3 regions of the Sphingomonas molluscorum genome follow, and region 1 is predicted to be linked to each of the others. Evidence: predicted binding sites of a transcription regulator. Region 1 holds the regulator's gene; each other region holds the start of a gene.
What was found. The regulator LexA, encoded in region 1, represses DNA repair genes until DNA is damaged. The targets are predictions, from matches to a motif close to GTTCCNCNCTTGTTCT.

Region 1 (3,276 bases):
AGGCGCGCGACGAGAGCCTGCCGCGACGGCTACTGCGCGGGCTCGGCTCGCTGCTGCTGACCGGCATCGCGGTGGAGGCGGTGCTGATGCCGATCGGCCTGTTCCACTTCCACAAGGCCGGGCTTTACGGGGCGCTCGCCAACATCGTCGCGATTCCGCTCACCACCTTTGTCGTCATGCCGGCGGAGGCGCTGGCACTGCTGCTCGATCTCCTCGGCCTCGGCGCGCCGGCCTGGTGGGTGGTCGAGCGCGCCCTGTCGCTGCTGCTCTGGATCGCCCGCACGGTCGCAGCCGCCCCGGGCTCCGTCGCGGCGCTGCCGTCGATGCCGGGCGGAGCGTTCGGGCTGATGGTCGCAGGCGGGCTGTGGCTGGCGCTATGGCGCACGCGCACCCGGCTGCTGGGGCTGGCACCGTTTGCGGCCGGGGCACTGTGGGCGCTCGAGACGCCCGCGCCGGACCTGCTCGTCACCAGCGACGGCCGGCACCTCGCCATCCGCACGCCCGAGGGAGGCATGGCGATCCTCCGCGACCGAGCAGGCGACTACGTGCGGGGCACCTTGGGGGAGGGGGGCGGTGTAGAAGGCGAACTGCCCCCGCTCGCCGAGCAGCCTAACGCCCGCTGCACCGCCGACGTCTGCGTCGTCGATGTTGCCGCCCCCGACCGCCTCTGGCGCGTCGTCGCAACGCGCAGCGGCTACCTGCTTCCGGTGCGCGAACTGATCGCCGCATGCCGCGACGCCGACATCGTCGTCAGCGAACGCCGCCTCCCGCGCGGCTGCACGCCCCGCTGGCTTAGGCTCGACCGACCGGTGCTCGCCCAAACGGGCGGAGTCGCCATCCGCTTCGATCCACCCGAGGCGCGCCGCGTCCGCGCCCCTGGGGATCAGCACCCGTGGATCACCCCGTCGACAACGGCGCCCGTGGCAGACCGCTGGCCGCGGCGCAGAAGGAGCGGCTGGCACCGCCCGCATTCCTGACGCCGCACCGCGCCAGCTATCCACCTCCGCCCTCGTCATTCTGACAAAGGCCGGGGTTGCTAGCCTCTCCCACGGCACCTGCCACGCATGCTCCTGCGGAGGCAGAAGCCCAGGTTGGGGTGCTGCACGTCGTTGTCCTGCTTGGAACCGAGCCGCCGCCTACGCAGGGACTCGGCGTATCCGACCTCTGCTCCGATGGCGAGGGTCCCGCCTCCGCCGGGCAGGATGATGTGCGCCGGGCGACCTCCCTCGCGGAGCGAACTCCCACGAGCCGCACGCTATGCCCCTTTGGAGAGCCATCACCCTGCGCCCACACGCGCAATGAAGAGCGACATGAGCCGGGTCGCGGCGCGTCAATGGCCGCAACCCGGCTATAGGAGGATCCCAGCGTCCGCCTCAGTAGCGGCGCAGCAGTCCTGCAAGCTTCCCCTGCACCCGCACCTGATCCGGGCGATAGCGCTGCGGATCATAGCTGCGGTTCGCCGGGTCGAGGCGAATCATCGCGCCCTCGCGGCGGAAATACTTCAGTGTCGCCTCGTTCTCATCGATCAGCGCGACCACGATCTCGCCGTCGCGCGCCGCATCGGTGCGGCGGACCAACGCATAGTCGCCGTCGAGAATGCCGGCCTCGACCATCGAGTCGCCCGCGACCTCCAGCGCATAATGCTCGCCCGAGCCCAGCAGCGCGGCCGGCACCGGCAGCATCTGCTGGCCTTCCATCGCCTCGATCGGGACGCCGGCAGCGATGCGGCCGTGCAGCGGGATCTCGATGACGTCGTTGGCGGGAGCGGGCGGCGCGACCGGCGCGCTTCGGGCGGGCGCCGTCTTGACCGGCGCCTTCTTGGCCGTTTCCGGCCGGTCCGGCATCCGCAGCACTTCAAGCGCGCGGGCGCGGTTCGGCAGGCGACGGATGAACTGGCGTTCCTCCAGCGCGCTGATCAGGCGATGCACGCCCGACTTCGACTTGAGGTCGAGCGCTTCCTTCATCTCCTCGAACGAGGGGGACACGCCGGTTTCCTTCAACCGGTCGTCGATGAAGCAGATCAGCTCGTGCTGCTTGCGCGTGAGCATGCGGTCCTCCGTCGGAACAGATATGGAACCTTTAGGAAACGGAGCCGCCCCCTGTCAACCGATATCCAGGATTTCCACCGAGTCGCCTGCGTTTGCCGCGGCAGCATGGGGAGGACGCACGATCAGGCAGTCGGCTCGGGCGAGCGTGCGCAGCATGGAACTGTCCTGCGCGGGGGCGGGAAAAGCCACCCCGTCGCGCAGCTCCGCGCGCAGGTGATCGGCCCTCCGGTCGTTCGCGGCCAGCGGCGCGCCGAGCGGCACCACCCGCCGCCGCGGCAGCGGATCGGCCGCGCCCGCGAGCGTGCGCACCAGCGGCAGCAGGAACAGCGTTGCTGTCACGAATGCGGACACCGGGTTGCCCGGCAACCCCAGCACGACGGCGTCGCCGAGCCTGCCCGCCATCATCGGCTTTCCCGGCCGCATCGCGATGCGCCAGAAGTCGATCCGCGCGCCTGCCGCCTCCAGCGCCGGCCGCACCAGATCATGGTCGCCGACCGAGGCGCCCCCCGTCGTCACCAGCACATCGGCATCCACCCCGGCGAAGGCGGCGGTGAGTGCGGAGAGGTCGTCCGGCAGGATTCCCAGGTCGATCCGTTCGACGGGCAGCCGCCCGAGCAGGCCCGCCAGCAGCACGCCGTTGGACTCCGGAAGCCCGGCGTCGGGGGGGGAACCCGGCGCCACGAGTTCGTCCCCCGTGGCCGCGATCGCCACCCGCACCCGGCGCCGGACGGGAACCATGCCGTGCCCGCCCACCGCCAGCAGCGCTGCCGCAGCCGGCGTGATCGCCGCACCGGCCGACAGCAGCCGCTCGCCCGCGGTGAAATCCAGCCCGGCCGCACGCACGCTGCTGCCGCGCCGCGGCGGCCCTTCGCCCGCCAGCATCAGACGGCTGCTCTCGCGCGCTGCCTCTTCCTGCACCAGTACCGTGTCGGCGCCCTCGGGCAATGCGGCCCCCGTGAAGATGCGCGCCGCCTGGCCTGCTCCTACCAGGCCGCCGAACGGACGCCCGGCCCCGGATTCCCCGATGACCTCCCACGGTCCCGGCAGGTCGGCGAAGCGGATCGCATAGCCGTCCATCGACGACAGTGCGCGTTCGGGCTGGGTGCGCAGCGCCGGCAGATCGTCGGCTGCCCAGCGGCCGATGGCGTCGCGGATCGGCACCGTCTCGACGGCGACCGGCGCGGCCAGGCCCAATACCCGCGCCTGCGCCTCGTCGAGCGGCAGCAGG
Region 2 (3,276 bases), on a different contig from region 1:
AATAAACTCGCAAACGTGGTAGTTTAGTCGATCAGCGTGCAACGGGAATTTCTCCGATCCGCGTCGTCCACGCCGGGCTCTTCTGCGATCGCTTGGTATCGAATGACCGTGCGCCGCACCCCTGCGCCCCCAGGACGATGGTGTTGCGACCGAAGCGGCTGTTGAGGCCGTCCATCGCCGCTAGCAGCGCTGGCGCCTTGGGATCAGCCGTCGCGAACAGGTCCGTTTGCCCTTCGCCCTCCGGCACCAGATCCTCCAGCAGCACGCCGCATTTGGTATAGACGCCTCCCGGCTGAAACATCGCATCCATCATCTTCCCCGCGATCCCAACGATCACGCGGGGATCGTTCGTCGGCGGGGAGAGACGCGCCGATCGCGACGCCGAGGGCGGGTTCGGCCGATAGCGCGAGCCATGCGCGAAGGCGATCAGCCGGCTCGCCGCGAGTCCTTGCGCGCGTATCTTCTCGGTAGCGCGCGCCGCGCGCCTCGCCATCGCTTCGCGCAGCTCGACGGGATCAGAGACAGGTGCGCCAAACTGGCGCGTCACCGCGGTCGCCTTGAGCGGTTCGGGCGCTACTTTGAAGTCATCGCACTCGGTCCCGCCCAGTTCGCGGACAAGGCGTTCCAGCACCACCGTTCCCACGTCTCGCGCGACTGTCGGGGGCAGTGCGGCCAAGTCCGCCGTCGTCCTCACACCGAGGGGCCGAAGACGCGTTTCCAGCGCACCCCCGATGCCCCACACTTCTCCGACCGGCCATTGCTGGAACAGACGCCGGCGCAGTTCGAGATCGTGAAGGTCGACCACCCCGCCCCACACCTTCTCCGTCGCCTTCGCCAACGCGTTCGCAACCTTCGACAAGGTGCGGGTCGGACCTAGGCCGATGCGGGTCGGAAGCCCGACTGATCGAGCAATATCCTCGCGGACCGCGTGCGCGGTCGCGACGTCGCCAAGCCCGGTGGAAAGCACGGGCAACCGGAAAAAACTCTCGTCGATCGAGTAGATTTCGACCGTCTCCGAATGGTCGGCGATCACCGAATTGAAGCGACGATTGAGATCCGCATACAGTTCGTAGTTGCTCGATCGGAGCTGGATGCCGTGACGCTTGATGCGGTCGCGAATCTTGAAGACCGGCTCGCCCATGCGGACGTGCAGCGCCTTCGCCTCTTCTGAGCGGGCGACCGCGCACCCGTCATTGTTCGACAGGACGATGACCGGCACGTCCCGCAGGCTCGGATCGAACAGGCGTTCGGCCGAGACATAGAAGTTGGCTACGTCGACGATTGCCCAAGACACGACCTAGCGCCGATAGTCGCGCACGCCAGTCCGCACGACACCCCAGATCTCGACCCCTTCGGCCGAGGTAGGTTCGTAGCATTGCTGGCTATTGCGCGCTTCGAGGAAGGCGGCGCCCCGGCGCCGGACAAGCTGGCGGCAGACGAAGCCGCCATCGACGATCGCGATCACGATATGCCCTTCTGCAGGGCGCGTGTCACGATCGACCACCACCACGTCATTGTCGTAGATGCCCGCTTCGATCATGCTGTTGCCGCTGATGCGGAACACGAACGAGGCCGCCCGATCGAGACGCAGCAGCTCGATCAGGCTTATCGCGTCATCTTCCCAATCTTGGGCCGGGCTTGGAAAGCCGGCGCCGGCAGCGCCGACGATGCGAAGGACAGTTTCCCGTGGCACCCCGGCGACCGGGACCGGCTGCATCAGAGGCAGCATGTTGATTCCCTTCACCGCCTTGTAACTCGCTAGAGAACGAAAAGGGAACAGGCATGTTGAACCGTTCGCCGCAATACGGTCGACGGTTTCGCTTGCGGCCGTGGCGACAGATGGCACGATGCACCATCAGGAGAACGCCATGCCAGCTACCAACGTAAATACCGCAAGTGCCGATGAGCTAGATGCCGTCCCCGGCCTCAACGGACATGGCCCGGAAATCGTGCGCTACCGCGAGGAGCGCGGCGGCTTCAGCGATTTGCGCCAACTGGAGGAAGTGCCTGGACTTGCCGGAAAGGTCGACGGCAGCAGTGCGGCGCTCACCGTTGGCGACCCTGCTTGAGGAACAAGCATGAGTGACGCGGACGCAGATGACGACGATGGTGCCTATTATATCGTTCCTGAAGAGGCGATCCAGTATCTGCCACAAGAGTGGCAAGAGGCGATCTACGCGCGTGCCGAGGACGGTCGCAAAGTCCTCGAAACCGCTGACAGGGAGCTGAAGCAGCTCTCGCGACTGTCATTATCCTTTTACCACGTGACAGTGCTGAAACACATCAGGGACAAGCTGGCTGTCTATCGATTCAAGGCAGATATGGTCGCGTTCCTTGAACTGGACATGCTGACGACTGCCTTCGTCGCCACCTATGTCCGGCTTCACACCGGAGGGAGCGGTAGTGGCTTCGCGCGCGATGCGCTGCCCGAGGCGTTGCGCGGTGCCCATGACGAAATTATCGATATGCGGAATAAGCGATACGCCCATGTCGCAGATCATGATTCCGTCAACGATGAGATGGAGATCCAAGAGGATGAAGGGCGCTTCATCGTCAGTCTAAGCCTGCGCTTCGGGTTCTACATCGGAGGGTCGAACGACTGGACGAAGCTGGTCGATGCCCTCGATGAGATATTCGCCGAGCGAGGTCAAAAGATTGTCGAGCGACTTCAGGCTAGAACTGGGAGACAGTGGTTGATCGCACAAGGCGCCCCTCCCGATGCAACGTCGGCCTGATTAGCAGGCGCAGCTGTCCCCAGCGGTCAGCGAGACATCGGCCGAGGGCCAAGTGCGTCAGCCAGCCCACCATAATAGAGCGTGACGCTACCGTTGCCATCATGAGGGAAGTCCGACCAGGCTATTGGTCGCTCGCGAAGATTGTAGGCAGTCTCCCCGTCGCTCATGACGATCTCCGCATCCGGATGCTCCTTCGCGATCCTCGACAGGGCTTCGACTAGGGCTGCTAGTTTCATCGTTCACTCCGTAGGTTTGCTGTGCAATGCGACTGCCGCGCTATCCTGTTCCATCTCTTCCGCGTTGATCGCATCCTGAACCGGCCCCGGAAAATGTCGGTAGAGCGTCGGGACTGAGACGCCGATCGCCGGCGCGACTTGGCGGATCGTCATACCCGCGACCAAGAGCTTACGCGCCGCCTTGATCCGCGCCGGCGTCATCACTGTCTGACGGCCGCCGATCTTGCCGCGGCGCTTCGCAACCATCAACGCAGCCGTGGTGCGCTCTCGGATAAGGTCGCGCTCCATCTCGGCTACTGCCGCGA
Region 3 (3,276 bases), on a different contig from region 1:
GGATGCGCTGGCTCTCGCCGCCCGACAGCGTGCCGGAGGTGCGGTCGAGGTTGAGATAGTCGAGCCCGACGTTGTTGAGGAAGCCGAGGCGCTCGTCGATCTCTTTCAGGATCGCGGCCGAGATGGCGCGGTGCTGGTCGTTGAGCTGGGCGGGGAGCGCCTGGAACCAGGCGAGCGCGTCCACCACCGAGAGATGGGTGGCGTGGGCGATGTCCTCGCCCGCGACCTTCACCGCCAGCGCCTCGGGCTTCAAACGGGCGCCGCCGCAGGTCTCGCAGGGGTGGCTGGCCTGGTATTTGGACAGCTCCTCGCGCATCCAGGCGCTCTCGGTCTGGAGCATGCGGCGATTGAGGTTGCCGATCACGCCCTCGAACGGCTTCTTCACGTCGTACGACTTCTTGCCGTCGACGAAGGTGAGGGTGACGGGCTTGCCGCCGGTGCCGTGGAGGATGACCAGCTGCACCTCGCCGGGCAGGTCCTTCCACGGCGTGTCGAGGCTGAAGCCGAACTCGCGCGCGAGGCTGCCCAGCACCTGCATGTAATAGGGCGAGGGCGGGTTGGACTTGGCCCAGGGGACGATCGCGCCCTTCTTGATCGTGAGATCATGGTTGGGGACCACCAGGTCGGCGTCGAACTCGAGCTTTTCGCCCAGGCCGTCGCAGGCCGGGCAGGCGCCCTGGGGCGCGTTGAACGAGAACAGCCGCGGCTCGATCTCGGCAATGGTGAAGCCGGAGACGGGGCAGGCGAAGCGTTCGGAAAAGACGATGCGGTTGGCCGGGATGCCGGCGCCCTTCATCCCCTTGGTCGGGGTCGAGGCGGTCGCAAACTCCTGGCGCGCCTCTCGCACGCCGTTCTCGACTGCGTTCTCGGCTTCGCTCGAACTCCGCTCGAACCCAACGGGGGGCATCGGCGGCACGACCGCGTCGACCAGGTCGACATAGGCGAGGCCGTCGGCGAGTTTCAGCGCGGTCTCGAAGCTGTCGGCCAGCCGCGTGGCGATGTCGCCGCCGGTCACCAGGCGATCGACCACCACCTCGATGTCGTGCTTGTACTTCTTGTCGAGCGCGGGCGCGTCCTCGATCAGGTGGACTTCGCCGTCGATGCGGACGCGCTGGAAGCCGGCCTTCTGCCACTCGGCGAGCTCCTTGCGATACTCGCCCTTGCGCCCGCGCACGACGGGGGCGAGCAGCAGCAGGCGGGTGCCGTCAGGCAGCGCCAGCACGCGATCGACCATCTGGCTGACGGTCTGCGCCGCGATCGGCAGGCCGGTCGCGGGCGAATAGGGGATGCCGATCCGCGCCCACAACAGGCGCATGTAGTCGTAGATCTCCGTGACGGTCGCGACCGTGGAGCGGGGATTGCGGCTGGTCGTCTTCTGCTCGATCGAGATCGCGGGGGAGAGCCCCTCGATATGCTCGACATCGGGCTTCTGCATCATCTCCAGGAACTGGCGCGCATAGGCGGAGAGCGACTCCACGTAGCGGCGCTGCCCCTCTGCATAGATGGTGTCGAAGGCGAGGGAGGACTTGCCCGATCCCGACAGGCCGGTGATCACCGTGAGCGTATCGCGCGGGATGTCGATGTCGACGCCCTTGAGGTTGTGTTCCCGCGCGCCGCGGACGGAGATGTGGGTCAGACTCATGGAGGGCGTTCTACTTCCGTTCTGTGCGGGATGCCAGATGCGGGAGATAGGAAGGCGAGGTGGCGGTTGCGAGGGTGCGGGGGGGCGTGCGAAGGCACGCCGGTGAGACCTGCCCTTCGCGTAGGGAGAAGGTGCTTCGGCTCCCTCCTGCTCCACCGCCTTTCGTCTCTACCATTCAATCTTTAAACAATTCACCGAAAGCGATTGGTTATCGCACAAAGTGCCGAGCATCCGGTCAGGTGCTGAACCGAGCCTTCTTTCGAGCGGGCTGCTTGGGTCGTACCGGCTGTCGTGTGTTCGTCGCGAATGCCGATAATAGTTGACCACAGCGTCCCCGCTCTCTGATTTCGCGGCCGCGACGTGAGCCTGGAAGGCACGACAAAGTCTGCAACTTGCCGCCTCACCTTCGTCTGTAAGCTCACGGCGGTAGGCAAAAGTGGAGCACGACCGCTTAGGCGTTCTCAAAACAATGTTGCGTTCTCGGATAGTCGAGGCCTATCCCCGCTCTGGAGGGGGCATATGGTCGAAATACCAAAGACGCTTAGCGACGGATCACGTCTGCTCATCCCACCTGCCTTGAAGGCGGCTTATCTAGACTCACTGAAAAAGCATTCGTTGTTGGAAACGGCTGCTGGAGCGCGACCCGATCCTGCTCCCGTAGGGGGGCTCTCCCAGGAGGCCACCGATGAGCACTACGCGCATCAATTTGATGGTTCTGTTGCTCGCGCTCAGTTAGCGCTGCTCGATCCGAAGGGAGAGGTAGCCACTACCTCCAATACGCTGCTTCAGTTTTTCTCCGGCGGGACCCTCTGCTTTATTGATGTGCCGTCCGGCGCAGGTGCGGCAGCGCTCGCGATTATAAGCAGCATTGCTGAGCTAAGGGCCCAAGGCGTTCTCCCAAGGCAGCCGCTTTATGTCGAGCTGCTTCAAGGAGAAATTTCGGCACCCGCTCGAAGCTACGCAGACGAGCTCATGCATCAAGTTTCACGAGCGGCTGCGGAGCAAGCTATTTTCGTAAAGTGGTCATGTTTTTCTTGGGACGTGCTTTGTGAAGTAAGTAACGCTTCTCTTGTAGAGAAGATCGTGCTTGCTAAGCAAAACAGTCTCCAAACCTTGTTATTGATCTCGAATTTCAACGGTTTTTTGGAGCAGAGCAAAAAGAAGAAAGAGGCGCAGCCCCAGATATCAGAGCTATTCAAGTATTCTTCTGGCAAAATGAACGCCGCTGTCTGGATTGAGCCGCAGATGAGCGCGGCTAAACTTGGTTTATTCCCGTTCCTGATGGAAAAGGTGTTGTCGAAGCTTCCTGCCTTTGCCAAGTCGGTCCTTGGTGGTTCCGGTAATGAGGAAACAAGTTTTGCTTTTGCTCCGCCAATGAAAATGGAAAAGTCAGTGATCGTGCGCCTTTGCGTCATGCCTGTCGAATTGGTGAAGGGTAGCTTATGAGCCGCCGGGCAGAAAGCCTAGCCTCAAAAGGGGTGAATCAGTACCGAGCTCGCGATGTATTTGCGTATCTTGCGTTGAGGTATTGTACCGATAATCAAGCTTCCCGTAAGAACGATTGGATTGAGAATAACGCTTGTCAGGTCGTAATGGCCAATCCGACCGGAAACTATCTCAGAACTTTTCATTTT

Region 2: ABDZ92_RS16930 (LexA family protein) is a predicted target of LexA. The motif match lies at 1,763-1,778, and genes of this name have one in related genera.
Region 3: uvrA (excinuclease ABC subunit UvrA) is a predicted target of LexA. The motif match lies at 1,650-1,665, and genes of this name have one in related genera.

The regions. Positions count from the first base shown of each region.
Region 1 is NZ_BAAAEL010000008.1:68,159-71,434, reverse strand. It holds gene ABDZ92_RS09665 (ComEC/Rec2 family competence protein) at 1-977, shown strand, start outside; gene lexA (transcriptional repressor LexA) at 1,374-2,048, opposite strand; gene ABDZ92_RS09655 (molybdopterin molybdotransferase MoeA) at 2,103-3,276, opposite strand, start outside.
Region 2 is NZ_BAAAEL010000029.1:540-3,815, reverse strand. It holds gene ABDZ92_RS16935 (Y-family DNA polymerase) at 32-1,294, opposite strand; gene ABDZ92_RS16930 (LexA family protein) at 1,298-1,729, opposite strand; gene ABDZ92_RS16925 (helix-hairpin-helix domain-containing protein) at 1,869-2,069, shown strand; gene ABDZ92_RS16920 (hypothetical protein) at 2,079-2,735, shown strand; gene ABDZ92_RS16915 (recombinase family protein) at 2,975-3,276, opposite strand, start outside.
Region 3 is NZ_BAAAEL010000002.1:423,250-426,525, reverse strand. It holds gene uvrA (excinuclease ABC subunit UvrA) at 1-1,642, opposite strand, end outside; gene ABDZ92_RS06555 (hypothetical protein) at 2,219-3,088, shown strand; gene ABDZ92_RS06550 (RNA-directed DNA polymerase) at 3,235-3,276, shown strand, end outside.